3 regions of the Mesorhizobium sp. C395A genome follow, and region 1 is predicted to be linked to each of the others. Evidence: riboswitches for the same ligand, from Rfam matches in the RefSeq annotation. Region 1 holds a riboswitch; each other region holds the start of a gene.
The links. Region 1 has a riboswitch for thiamine pyrophosphate ahead of NLY37_RS03865 (YkoF family thiamine/hydroxymethylpyrimidine-binding protein). Riboswitches for the same ligand answer to the same signal wherever they lie in the genome.
Positions count from the first base shown of each region.

Region 1 (4,360 bases):
GCGACCAGCGGCAAGGTCTGGCTGACGATCAGCAGCGGAAACAGCGCGCGGCGCAGCGGGGCCAAGAAATCGACCAGCGCCGAAAGCACGAAGGCAGCGACCAACGAGCAGGCGAAGCCGGCTGATGTGGCGCGGATGGTGGGCAGCGTGTTGTCGGCAAGGGCGGCGCGATGCTCCCAGGCCTGCTGCAGCACGCGCGACGGCGCCGGCAGCATGGTGGGCGCAGCGCCACCATAGCGGGCGTAGAGCTCCCACGCCGCGAGGAGCAGGGCGGAGGCGCAGGCGGCGGGGATGGTCTTGGCGATGGCTGCGGCTAATCTCCCCCCTCGAGGGGGAGATGTCGCCGAAGGCGACAGAGGGGGTCGTCTCGCATGGAGCGCCCACGCCTTGCCGATGCGAAAAGGACGTCGGCGCTCCACGCGCTGGGACCCCCTCTGGCCTGCCGGCCATCTCCTGCTCGAGGGGGGAGATTCGTGGGCATCGCGGTCTTCGCCAATCGCCAATGGCTCCCCTCCTCTTTGTGCTGAGGTGTCAGAGGCATCTCCTCCACGCAATGGGTCAGATAAACCAGCCACGGCAATATCCTCGAGGAACGACGCTTGAGCCGCGGCTCAGACGGCGCTCGGGCTGTTCGCCGAGATCGTGATGTCGAGGGTGACGTGGCCGGCGCCGGGGCCGAAGCGGCAGAAGGCCTCGTTGAGCGTGGCAAACACCGCACCGGCATCGCCACGCAATTTGGTGCAGAAGTTCTTTGGGCGCTCAAAGACGCCGGACTGTTTCAGGAAATCGATGCAGCCGTAGATCTCGTCCATATGGTCGCCCGTGCCCATAACGTAGAGCGAGAACTGCGCCGCCACCGGCTGGCCGGTCGACGGCGTGGCCTGGACAGCGCGGATCGCGGCGATCTTGCGCTCGTCCAGCGGAATGGCGGGGCCGCCGGTCTCGTCGGAGCGGCAGATCGGATCGTCGGGCTCGCCCGGACAGCCGCGCGAGACCGCCGCCGAAAGCACGCAGTGCTTGCCGCTTTTGGCCGCCGCGACGAACAGGTCGCGCATGGCGGGAAACAGCACCTCGGGCGGCCCGACCATAAGGGTCGAGATGTCATCGGTTTCGATCCGCAGCCGGTCGCGCCAGGGATCGAGCGCGCCGAGCGCGCCGAGGATGACGCCGACGAAATCGTCGGTCATGGGATAAAGGGAAATCTGTGCGCCTGAAAACATCGCCCGCCTCGCTCCGCTGGTATTATCCAGATCAGCTTTAGGGTCCGAAGGCTTGCCGCCCTCATCTCAGCCCCGACCATACGGAGCACCCCTGTGGATGAGCGGGTTAAAGCATTGTTCGCGACAGTGGGGAAGCCGTTTGTTGAAGGCACTGCGGCAAAGTGTTTTGGGCCAGACGGGCCGGGCGCCCGGGCGTTCAGAGCGACTCGTCAGTTCGTTGCGTTATAAGATTTCCACGAATTTCTTATAACTGCGTTGAAATTCAAGCTGATAAACGTAATTATAAGAAAACGGCAGAGCCTCCGCGCAGCCCTTACGGTTTCTGGATTTCCTTATCCGCGACCCCATCCGAACTGTGCTGCTGCATCGCTGGGGCTTGCCTGTGCTGGTCCCCTCGCCCCAGCGCTACGCCATCCACAAGCTGATCGTCGCCTCGCGACGCGGGCCGAGCGCTGGCGCCAAGCGGGAGAAGGATCTCCATCAAGCGCGCCTGCTGACCCAAGCGCTCGAAGCCACACGTCGCCAGGACGACCTTGCCTTCGCCTTCATGGAAGCGTGGGACAAGGGCGAAAACTGGCGCGAGACGATCCGGCGCGGCCTGAACCTGTTCGACGCCGACACGAGGGAAACAGTCAACACCATCCTGGGAAAATCCCTCCGCGAAATTGGTGCGAGTCCTGAAGGATTCACGATGCGTGATTAGCTGAAGCGACCGCTGCTATATTCATTGTCATCGTCCCAACTGTACGAATTGGCTTGACGCTCATTCGTACATAAAGTACGATATCTCTTTTCGCAGAGAGGAATGTCCTTGAGCACAGCGAACCATGTTGCCTTCGCCGATCTCTCTCGTCCTTTGCCGTCATCTCCGTCGTTGCCGCCGCCTTTATTGCCGCCCCCTTTGTTGCCCTTGTCATTCGATCAGTGCCAACGCCTCGCCGGGGCCTGGCGAATGGCCAGCCAGGACATCGCCGACGACATCCGCTTCATCCGCCAATATCTGAAAGTCGTTGCCGAGAAGGACGAGAGGCTGTCGACCGGCACCCTTGTTCACAGCCGCGCCTATGTCGAGGCCTGCGCCGGCTGGCTGCCACAGACCGTGACGCGCTATCTGCGCCACCTGCGCCAGATCACCGAATGCGAACTGGCTATGACAGCTGCCGGGATTCGCTTTGCGCTGTCGAGTTATGCCTGGGAGGCATGAGGGCGCCTGTCGCGAAACACAAGGAATTGCGCTGCCCATCGCAGGCGCAATTCGTCAGGTTGAGAGGCTCGGGCGCGCTGAACGGCGAACGCCAAGGATGGCCCGGCCAGCGAATTCCGGCCTTGCTTTATTTCGACTGGCCTTATTTCTGGCCTTATTTCGATTTGGCTTTGCCGGACTTTGCGGCGGCAGGCTTCGCGGCCTTTGGCTTGGCGGCTGCCTTGGCGGGCTTGGCGTCAGCATTCTTCGCTGCCTTTTTGGGCTTGGCGACCGCGCCATCGACTTCAGCCGTGGCCTGCTCCCAGTGTTCCTGATGCGCGCCTTCAGGCCGGCCGGCCTTTTCCCAGATCTCGTGCGCGCGCTGGCGAATGCGGTCCTGTTTGTCGTCCGTCACTTAAGCCTCCGTGGTTGGGTCCGGTCGGTTGGTCCAGATTCCACGAAAACATTAGCCGAAAATTCGGCCGGCGTCTTGAGTGACGAGACATTTCAGCGCGGGTCGGAAATCACCGCAACGCCGAGCAGCGCCGCTTTCTTGACGATCAGCCCCGCGAGGTCGGCATCCGAACGATCGGTGCCGGTGCGCTCCCGCAGGAGCGCGATCGCTTCCTTCATCGATAACAGCGCCGTGTTGCGCTCGGCCAGCAACTTGTCGCAACACGCCGCAACATTGGCGGAGTTCGGGGTCTCGACATGCGGCAACATGGCAATTCTCCTTTCATCATGTTCGTCATTCGGCCCTGCCGCCCTTTTAGGAAGAACGACAGGGCCGTATCACCGATGAATGGTTAGGTTGTCGAGCGTTACTCGACCACCTCGACAATCCTGCGCGTGCTGGGGTCGACCAACACGGTATGGTTGTCGACGACGGCGTATCTGTACTGAACGTCCGGAACCTCCTGCAGCTCGACAGTGTCAGGCAAGGCAGTGCCGACATTCAATTCGACGCCGAGCAGATTGACCGAGGCAAGCGGATGTTTCTTTACGTACTGGTGCACGACCGTGCGCTGTTCCGGGGTGATGATCACCTGCTGCTGTGCCGGCTGCGTGACGATGACCTCGTCGGCGGCGGCAATGCCGATACCAGCGATCATGGCGAGCCCGGCGACGGCGGGAATAAGGATGGTTTTCATCTTCGTCTCCTGTCGTTGTTGGCGAGCTCCGCCGTGTTCCCGCATGAGGCGAAAACAGCGCAGATCGAGGTGGCGGGCTCCTGGAGGCAAACGCAGCCGGTACGGTCTTGTTCCGCAAGCGGAGACTAAATTGATCGGCTTCCCGGTCATGCCAGCAGAACCCGCACCCGCAAGATTCGCATTGAAGCACAATCCCTCAGGAGACCGTCGACATGGATGATGCACGGCTCCAATTCCGGTGGCGATTGCGGCCGGCGCCGGCATTGATCCGGTGACCGCGTCGCCCGGCCAAGACCGGAACCGACCGCCTTCGTGCCACGCCGTGAAGTTTCAAGCAAAGGTCATTGCTTCGGCGGCTGCGCAGGCACCTCGCCAGGCTTGATCACCGGCGTCTTGCCCTGATCCGGCGGCGGCTGCGTCATACCCTGGTCACCACTGGGCGGCGGCTGCAGCACGCCGCCGCAGGGACCGAGCGTGCTGGTCGATTCGCCACCGCCATTGGCGACCGGCGGCTTCTGACCATCGTCCTGAGGCTGCGCCTGGCAAGGCGCGGCAGGGCCGTGCTGGTCGCCATTGTCCTGCGCAGCCGCCGGGTCGGCCAGCGCCAAGAGCAGCACGCATGGGATGAGGGGGAAAGTCTTCATGGTCCAGCTCCTCTGGATTCATCTCCTTGGCAAAGCAGACTAGTCCTTGGCAAAGCAGACTGGCGGCAATTGGTTCCACGGAGATGGAGTGGTTGCCGGAACCTGACAGCCGGAAGTGAGTTCCACCTTCTCGACGCAAAGCCGCCCGGAGGAGGCAATCAT
Region 1 is NZ_CP100473.1:789,766-794,125, reverse strand. It holds gene NLY37_RS03870 (ABC transporter permease) at 1-356, opposite strand, end outside; gene NLY37_RS03865 (YkoF family thiamine/hydroxymethylpyrimidine-binding protein) at 612-1,220, opposite strand; TPP riboswitch at 1,211-1,323, opposite strand; partial or broken gene NLY37_RS03860 (GSU2403 family nucleotidyltransferase fold protein) at 1,525-1,923, shown strand; gene NLY37_RS03855 (hypothetical protein) at 2,173-2,424, shown strand; gene NLY37_RS03850 (DUF2934 domain-containing protein) at 2,579-2,818, opposite strand; gene NLY37_RS03845 (hypothetical protein) at 2,911-3,126, opposite strand; gene NLY37_RS03840 (DUF1236 domain-containing protein) at 3,225-3,554, opposite strand; gene NLY37_RS03835 (hypothetical protein) at 3,896-4,198, opposite strand; gene NLY37_RS03830 (hypothetical protein) at 4,359-4,360, shown strand, end outside.

Region 2 (4,360 bases), 1.2 Mb from region 1:
AAGCTCGGCCCGCAAGCCCGAGCACTCAGCTTTTCGCCATCCCCGTCATTGAAGCCCGGCCGGCATCTCTGCCATCAATCGATTGGCTACGAGCGCCACCGGTCAGCCCCGACCCTCAGACCATCGACATCGAAGCGGCCGCGAGTTGCCTATAAACATTACTGCACTCTTATTGTTTGTGACGCATGCGGGTGGTGAGCGGTTTTCAAAGGCCCCGTTTCCTGCTGACAAAGTTAGCTTGGACCACTGAATTGCCGATCAAACGCTCTCGGATACTGGTGCGAGTATGAAATCAAAGACGGGCTCAGGCTGGGCAGGCTTTGGCTCCCGCAGAACAACCGGGTAAGCTACGATCGCTTGGGCATGTTCAGCGAGCGCGGCGGGTGTCATTCCCAGTGCTTTCTCAAACAGGCCGCCCGGCACTCTCACCACCTGACGAAAAAGCCCTGCAGCTCTTGTCGCATGGCGCGCCGCAGCGACCCGCTTTCCCTCACGGATCTTCACGCCGGCCGCCGCCAACAGGATCAGTCCCTTGAAGAACAGGCGGTGCTGAGCGCTTTGTTTCGCAGCCTGCCAGAGAGGCTCCCAGGCTTCATGGGCTTCCCAGTAGTAACCGTGGTTGAAAAGGTCGATTCCCCAGAGAAACACATCTGAGCCGAGCGCTTCGCCAACGGCGACGGTCACCGGATCTGATCGGTAACTGTGGCCCAAGGGATCACGCACCGGATGCGGATATTTGCCGGGCAGATACGCATAGCTCGGGAAACTTTTTTCGGGCAGCAAGCGAGGGCGAGACATAGGCCCAGCAAACATGAAAGTGCGTTAAGGGGCAATTCATGCTGACCGCGTCGTGACACGCAAGCAGTCTTAACGGGCTTGTAAAGGGTGTCGAGATTGGCCAAAACGCGCTTTGCCAAATTCATGACGTTGGGTAAGCGGCTGACGCAAGGAGAAGATATGATTTTGCGACTGAAGGAGCGGCTCGGCAAAAGGTTTGAGGAAGAAGTTGAATTGTTCAAAGGCTGGCAGAAGGACAAGAAGGGCGTGGGAGCCCTTATTCCCACTTCGGTTTATGCGGCACGCCGGATGGCAAGCGTGGTGAACCCACGGTCAGGATTGCCAATTCTGGAGCTTGGCGCGGGAACCGGTGTCATCACAAAGGCGATCCTGGCTAGGGGAATCAAGCCGCACCAGCTGGTTTCAGTCGAATATTCCAGGATTTTCTACGACGGCCTGGTGCAACGCTTCCCGAATGTGGACTTCAGATTGGGCGACGCATTTGCGCTGGACGAAGCTCTGGGTGAGCGCAAAGGTGAACAGTTCGATTGCGTTATAAGTGCAGTCCCGCTGTTGAGCTTTCCAATGCAACAGCGTGTCGCGCTGGTTGAGGATCTGCTTGCCCGTATTCCTGCCGGCCGGCCCGTGATTCAGATCACATACGGACCTCTGTCGCCGGTGATCAAGATGCCAGACCGTTACGTGGTTTCCCACTATGACTTCGTCGTCCGCAACATACCGCCGGCACAGCTCTGGACTTATCGTCGAGCAGTCTAGCCAAATCTGGACGGTTTCCTTCTCTGAGGGTTCCGCTGAGTGGTGGCCTTGCACCCAAATAGGATGTGGAACAGAGCAGGGGCAGATGCCTGATTTGCCAAGAAGACGACGCGGTCCTTGATTTGACAGTGGGCGGGCCAAATGCGCTTGACAAAGCCGCGCCGGCCCGTTCAACCTGAGGCATTCACCAGGGGAGTCCCGGCAAGGGGCTGAGATACTGCTGGCTTTCGCGGCGCAGTGACCCGTTGAACCTGATCCAGTTCATACTGGCGTAGGGACGGTGCAAGCGCTTTGCGGGAGTTTACGCCCGAGGTCCTGTTTCGGCGGGTCTACAGAAGCGTCTTTTCATCCTTCCGGCACAGAACTGGGTCTCCAATGCATGAGCAAAGGAGCTCAAGATGAATGCCCTCACCCCCGCAGTGTCGACGGGACCGCTGCCCGCCTCCCGGAAAATCCACAAGCTCGGTACCATCCACTCGCAGATCAGGGTGCCGATGCGCGAAATCTCCGTCCATCCGACGGCGGGCGAACCGCCCGTCATCGTCTACGATCCGTCCGGCCCCTATACCGACCCGACAGTCGAAACCAGCATCGAAAAGGGCCTCGCGCGGATTCGCCATAAATGGGTTATCGCGCGGGGCGATGTCGAAGCCTATGACGGCCGCCATGTCCGGCCGGAAGACAACGGATTCGCGGTGGGCGAACGCCTGACACCGGAGTTTCCCGTTCGCAACCGGCCGCTCAGAGCCAAGGCCGGCAAGGCGGTGACACAGCTTGCCTATGCGCGCGCCGGCATCATCACACCCGAAATGGAGTTCGTCGCCATCCGCGAGAACCTTGGTCGCGAGATCCTGCGCGGAAAGCTTGAGCGCGACGGCGAGGCTTTCGGCGCGACGCTGCCCGATTTCGTCACACCCGAATTCGTGCGCGACGAGGTGGCGCGCGGACGCGCGATCATTCCCGCCAACATCAATCATCCCGAGAGCGAGCCGATGATCATCGGTCGCAATTTTCTGGTCAAGATCAACGCCAACATCGGCAACTCCGCCGTCACATCGTCGATGGCCGAAGAGGTCGAAAAGATGGTGTGGGCGATCCGCTGGGGCGCCGATACGGTGATGGACCTGTCGACCGGCCGCAACATCCACAACATCCGCGAATGGATCGTCCGCAACTCGCCGGTGCCGATCGGCACGGTGCCGCTCTACCAGGCGCTCGAGAAGGTTGGCGGCATTGCCGAGGATCTGACCTGGGAGGTGTACCGCGACACGCTGATCGAACAGGCCGAGCAAGGCGTCGACTATTTCACCATCCACGCCGGCGTGCGGCTGCATTACATCCCGCTGACGGTCGACCGGGTGACGGGTATCGTCTCGCGCGGCGGCTCAATCATGGCCAAATGGTGCCTGCACCTTCACCGGGAAAGCTTCCTCTACGAGCACTTCGCGGAGATTTGCGACATCTGCCGCGCTTATGACGTCTCCTTCTCGCTCGGCGACGGCCTTCGTCCCGGCTCGATCGCCGATGCCAACGACGCGGCGCAGTTCGCCGAGCTGGAAACGCTTGGCGAGCTGACGCAGATCGCCTGGGCGAAGGATTGCCAGGCGATGATCGAGGGGCCTGGCCACGTGCCGATGCACAAAATCAAGGCGAACATGGACAAGCAACTCGCCGTCTGCGGCGAGGCGCCGTTCTATACGCTCGGACCGGTGACGACCGACATCGCGCCGGGCTACGACCACATCACCTCCGGCATCGGCGCCGCTATGATCGGTTGGTTCGGCACCGCCATGCTCTGCTACGTCACGCCCAAGGAGCATCTCGGCCTTCCCGATCGCAACGATGTCAAGATTGGCGTGATCACCTACAAGATCGCCGCCCATGCCGCCGACCTGGCGAAGGGCCATCCGGCGGCGAAAGTCAGGGATGATGCGCTTTCGCGCGCGCGCTTCGAGTTCCGCTGGGAGGATCAGTTCAACCTGTCGCTCGATCCCGAAACGGCGCGGTCCTTCCACGACCAGACCTTGCCCAAGGAGGCGCACAAGGTGGCGCATTTCTGCTCGATGTGCGGACCGAAATTCTGTTCCATGCGTATCTCCCACGATATCCGCGCCGAGGCACAGAAAGAGGGCATGGCGGCGATGGCGGCGAAGTACCGCGAGGGCGGCGATCTCTACCTGCCGGCGGACGAGACCGGCGCACCGCTCATACCTCAGCCACGTGAGCCATCATGAAGGTCTTGGTCAAAGGGGCCGGCATTGCCGGCCTCACCGCCGCCTTCGAGTTCGCCGCACGCGGCGCGGCGGTTACCGTTGCCGAGACAAGGCCTGCCCTTGGGGGCAATGCGTCCAGCACATTGCCTTTTTTGTCGGCCTTCTGCGCATGGATGAAGGTGACGTCCGGCCGGATCGAGGGAACGGCGGCCAGCATTTCGCCGGTGAACGGACAGGTCACCGACTTGATGTTCGGATTGACCGCCGCAAGGCCCGCGCCGCGATAGCCGCGGAACACCGCGCATGGCAGGCCGGCAGCGCCCGCCTCATAGGCATTGGCCATGCCGGCATGGCTGTGCTCCTCGACCTCGATCGCCCGGGGAAAGCCGTTCTCGATGGCGTCTCGGGCGCGCCGCAGCAGGCCGACGCCAGGATTGCCGAGATAGGAGAAGATGATCTTCTTCGCCATGCCCATGCCGATCATCTGGTCGTAGATCAGGTCCGGCGTCATGCGGATCAGGGTCAGGTCGCGAAACCCCTGGCGGATCGCCTCATGCGCCGCCGCCGTCGGGATCAGATGGGTGAAACCCTCA
Region 2 is NZ_CP100473.1:5,981,411-5,985,770, reverse strand. It holds gene NLY37_RS28995 (MFS transporter) at 1-52, shown strand, start outside; gene NLY37_RS28990 (DUF309 domain-containing protein) at 259-783, opposite strand; gene pmtA (phospholipid N-methyltransferase PmtA) at 958-1,554, shown strand; TPP riboswitch at 1,734-1,850, shown strand; gene thiC (phosphomethylpyrimidine synthase ThiC) at 1,953-3,788, shown strand; partial or broken gene NLY37_RS28975 (FAD-dependent oxidoreductase) at 3,785-3,898, shown strand; partial or broken gene NLY37_RS28970 (3-oxoadipate--succinyl-CoA transferase) at 3,844-4,360, opposite strand, start outside.
Region 2: it holds a riboswitch for thiamine pyrophosphate, as region 1 does, so the genes downstream of both, thiC (phosphomethylpyrimidine synthase ThiC) here and NLY37_RS03865 (YkoF family thiamine/hydroxymethylpyrimidine-binding protein) in region 1, are expected to answer to the same signal.

Region 3 (4,360 bases), 2.9 Mb from region 1:
ACGGTGGCCGCCATTGGTCCGGCGACGAACAGCAAGGCGAGCACGATCAGGACGGCGTTGAACGCTGTTTCTGCTTTGCCGGCCAAGTGATAGCGGCGCGGCGCGACAGGCAAATTGGCGTCGCCGGTCACATTGGCGCCGAGCCGCGTCAGCGCCAGCATGACGGCAAAAGTCAGCGCGATCTGCAGCACCGTCAGCGTCACCGCTCGCGCCGGATCGAAGTCGAAACGCAGCGCCTGATAGATGGCGACTTCCAGCGTCGTCGCCGCCGGCCCGCCGCCGAGGATCAGCACGATGGTGAAGGAGGTGATGCAAAGCATGAAGACAAGCCCGGCGACGCCCGGCAGCGCGGCGCGCAGCACCGGCCACTCGATCAGCCGGAAGGCTGGCCTCGCCCCCATGCCGAGCTGGCTCGCCAGCCGCCATTGATCGGCCGGCACCGTTCCCAGCGCTTCGAGGAACAGCCGGGTGGCCAGCGGCAGGTTGAAGAAGACGTGGGCGACGAGGATGCCCGACAGCCCATAGATGTCGGGCCAGCTCTGGCCACCGATCGCGGCGAAATAACCGGCGCGGCCATAGAGCGCCAGTATGCCCAGCGCTCCGACAATTGCCGGCAAGGCAAGGGGCACAGTGAACAGCTGCAGGATGAAGCCGCGTCCGAAGAAGCGCGGATGCCGCGACAGCGACCGGGCGACGAAGAGCGCCGGTACGGCGGAAAGCAGAGTCGAGAGCGCAGCCTGCCAGAGCGTGAAGCGGACAACGCGCAGGAGATAGAGGTCAAAGGCGGACGCGGCGCCGGAAAGGTCGTGCGCGCCTTCGCGGATAAGGCCGGCGAAGGCGCCACCGATCAGCAGCGCGATTGCCGCAAGCGCGACAATGCCGGCCGTGATGCGGGGGTCAGAGCGTTGCACTCTTTACCGGGCGTCGCGTTCCTTCGCGCCCCCCTCTGTCCTGCCGGACATCTCCCCCACGAGGGGGGAGATTGGCGGTTTTAGCGCTCCGATCATTCCTGCAGCTTCGGAGATTGGCGAAAGTCAACGTAAAGGCCAATCTCCCCCCTCGTGGGGGAGATGTCCGGCAGGACAGAGGGGGGCGCCGTAGAGCACTCATCTTTTGACTATACAGCCAAATCTACTTGCTCATCACCGCCAGCCATTCATCCACCCAGGCCTTGCGATTTGCCGCGACCTCTTCCGGGCTGAACAGCAAGGTCTTCGCCGGCTTGACCAGCCTATCAAAAGCCGGATTGAGCGGCTTGTCGGTTTTCCCGGCCGGGAACATCCAGTTGGTCTCCGGAATGACATCCTGGAATTTCGGCCCGGTCATGAAGGCCAGGAACTTCGCCGCCAGCGGATTCTTCGCGCCCGTGGTGGTGATGCCGGCGACCTCGATCTGCAGATACTCGCCTTCCTCGAACGAGGCCGCCTGGTAGCGCCCGGTGTTCTCCGCCACCATGTGGTAGGCCGGCGACGTCGTATAGGAAAGCACCATCGGCGCCTCGCCCTTGGTGAACAGGCCGTAGGCCTCGCTCCAGCCCGGCGTCACCGTCAGCACTTTGCCCTTGAGTTTCGCCCAGGCTTCCGGCGCCTTGTCGCCATAGACCGACTTAACCCACAGCAGCAGGCCAAGGCCCGGCGTCGACGTCCTCGGATCCTGGATGACGATCTTGTCGGCGGCATCGCCCTCGACCAATTTCTTCAGGCTCTTCGGTGGGTTCTTCAGCTTCTCGGTGTCGTAGACGACGGCGAAATAGCCATAATCGTAGGGCACGAAAGTGTCGTCGCTCCAGCCGCCCGGCACGTTGTTTTCAGCCACCGCGCCATGTGGGACAAACAGGCCGGAAGCCTTGGCTTCCGCGGTGAGGTTGGTGTCGAGGCCAAGCACGATATCGGCTTTGGTCGACGCACCTTCGAGCTTGACGCGATTGAGCAGCGCGACGCCGTCGGCCACCGAGACGAAGTCGACGCTGCAGCCACACTCGGCCTCGAATTCCTTCTTCACCTGGGGGCCTGGACCCCAGTCGGCAGTGAAACTCTCATAGGTATAGATCGTGAGTTTTTCCTGCGCGCACGCAGGGCTTGCCAGTAGCGAAACAGCAAGCCCAAGCGCTGGGACAAGACGGGACAAAAAAATGCGCATCGGCGCCTCCTTCATTCGTGTTGAAAGGAATTGAGGCGTCGGGCTGTCCGAAGCGTCTAATCCCTCCGCCGGTACAAACCGGATCAGGTTCAGCGGGTTGGCGAGACTGCCTCTCAGCCGGTCCGCGAAGATCGCGTCCGGCACCCCGTTAGAGCGTTTCGACACATAGGCCCGGCCAAGGTGCCACGCAAGTGGAAGTTTGCCCGAGCGTGATCCCGGAAAGTGGAATCCGTTTCCGGAAAAAGATCATGCTCCAACAAAGAGTGACGGTGCCGCTCGGCCTTCCGTTTCGTCGGCGGGGCTGGTAAGGGCCAGCGGATATGAGCACATTCACCATCCTGCTTGGCGGCGATCTCGTCCGCACGCCGCGGCTCGACCGCCAGGTCGCGGGCACGCGCGTCATCGCCGCCGACGCCGGCATCGATCATGCCCGCCTGCTCGGCGTGATGCCGGAGCTGTGGGTCGGCGATTTCGATTCCGTGCCGGCGGACCTGCCTGCCGATCTCGCCGCCGTGCCGCGGGAGGTGTTTCCTCCCGAAAAGGACAAGACCGATGGCGAACTGGCGATCGCGGCGGCATTGGAACGCGGCGCCACCAGCCTGGTGCTGGCCGGCGCTTTCGGCGGCAAGCGCGCCGACCACGCCTTCCTCCATCTGGCGCTCAGCCTGCGGCTGGCCGAGGCCGGCACAAAATTGCTGTTGACCAGCGGAGCGCAGGAAGGCGCCCCTCTGCTGCCTGGCAAGGCCGGCTTCGACTATGCCGACGGAACGCTGTTTTCGGTGCTCGGCTTTTCCGATCTTTCGGGCCTCACCGTGTCCGGCGCGAAGTGGCCGCTCGACCATGTCGAGGTCGTGTTCGGCTCGTCGCTGACCATCTCGAACGAGGTCAAGTCCAACACGACCGGGGGCGGCCTCGAAATCGCGCTCGGCCATGGCCGCGCGCTGCTGCTCGCCCACCCCTACCCCTTGCCTGAAAGCTGACATGGCCCCGCCCCTTCTCAACCTCGACGGCATAAGACTGACCTTTGGCGGCACGCCGCTGCTCGATGGCGCCGAACTGACGGCGTCCGCCGGTGACAAGATCGCGCTCGTCGGCCGCAACGGCTCCGGCAAGTCGACGCTCCTGAAGATTGCTGCTGGTCTGATCGAGCCGCAAGACGGCGAGGTCTTCCGCCAGCCTTCGGCAACGGTGCGCTATCTCCCGCAAATGCCCGACATGGACGGCTTTGCCAATGTGCGCGCCTATGTCGAGGCCGGGCTTGGGCCTGCCGACGATCCCTACCGCGCCACATATCTGATGGAGCATCTCGGCCTCGCCGGCACGGAGAACCCCAACGATCTCTCCGGCGGCGAGGCGCGCCGCGCAGCACTTGCCCGCGTCATGGCGCCCGAACCCGATATTCTGCTGCTTGATGAGCCGACGAACCATCTCGATTTGTCGGTCATCGAATGGCTGGAAGAAGAGCTTGTCCGGACGTCTTCGGCGCTGATCGTCATCTCGCACGACCGTCGCTTCCTCGAACGCGTCTCGCGCGCCACTGTCTGGCTCGACCGTGGCCAGACCCGCCGCCTCGACAAGGGCTTTGGCCATTTCGAGGAATGGCGCGACCTTGTGCTGGAAGAGGAAGAGCGCGAACAGCACAAGCTCGGCCGCCAGATCGTGCGCGAGGAGCATTGGCTGCGCTATGGCGTGACGGCTCGCCGCAAACGCAACATGCGCCGCCTGGGCGAACTGCAGACCATGCGCCAGCGTTTTCGCGGCCATCGCGGCGCCGAGGGCTCGGCGACCATGGTGGCCAGCGACGCCGCCGAATCCGGCAAGCTGGTGATCGAGGCCAAGAACATCGAGAAGAGTTTTGGCGACCTGACCGTGGTCAAGGGCTTCTCGACCCGCATCCAGCGCGGCGATCGCGTCGGCCTTGTCGGGCCGAACGGCGCCGGCAAGACGACGCTGTTGAAGATGCTCACCGGCGAGATGAAGCCCGATGCCGGCTCGGTGCGGCTCGGCACCAATCTGGAAATCGCCACGCTCGACCAGAAGCGCGAGGCGGTCGATCCGGCCGAGACCCTGGCGCAGTATCTCACGGACGGGCGCGGCGAAAACCTCGTCATCAATGGCGAGCAGCGCCATGTCGTGTCCTACATGAAGGATTTCCTGTTCAAGCCGGAACAGGCGCGCACCCCGGTGCGCGAGCTGTCCGGCGGCGAACGGGCGCGGCTGC
Region 3 is NZ_CP100473.1:4,220,359-4,224,718, forward strand. It holds gene thiP (thiamine/thiamine pyrophosphate ABC transporter permease) at 1-911, opposite strand, end outside; gene thiB (thiamine ABC transporter substrate binding subunit) at 1,132-2,139, opposite strand; TPP riboswitch at 2,183-2,297, opposite strand; gene NLY37_RS20660 (thiamine diphosphokinase) at 2,460-3,119, shown strand; gene NLY37_RS20665 (ABC-F family ATP-binding cassette domain-containing protein) at 3,121-4,360, shown strand, end outside.
Region 3: it holds a riboswitch for thiamine pyrophosphate, as region 1 does, so the genes downstream of both, thiB (thiamine ABC transporter substrate binding subunit) here and NLY37_RS03865 (YkoF family thiamine/hydroxymethylpyrimidine-binding protein) in region 1, are expected to answer to the same signal.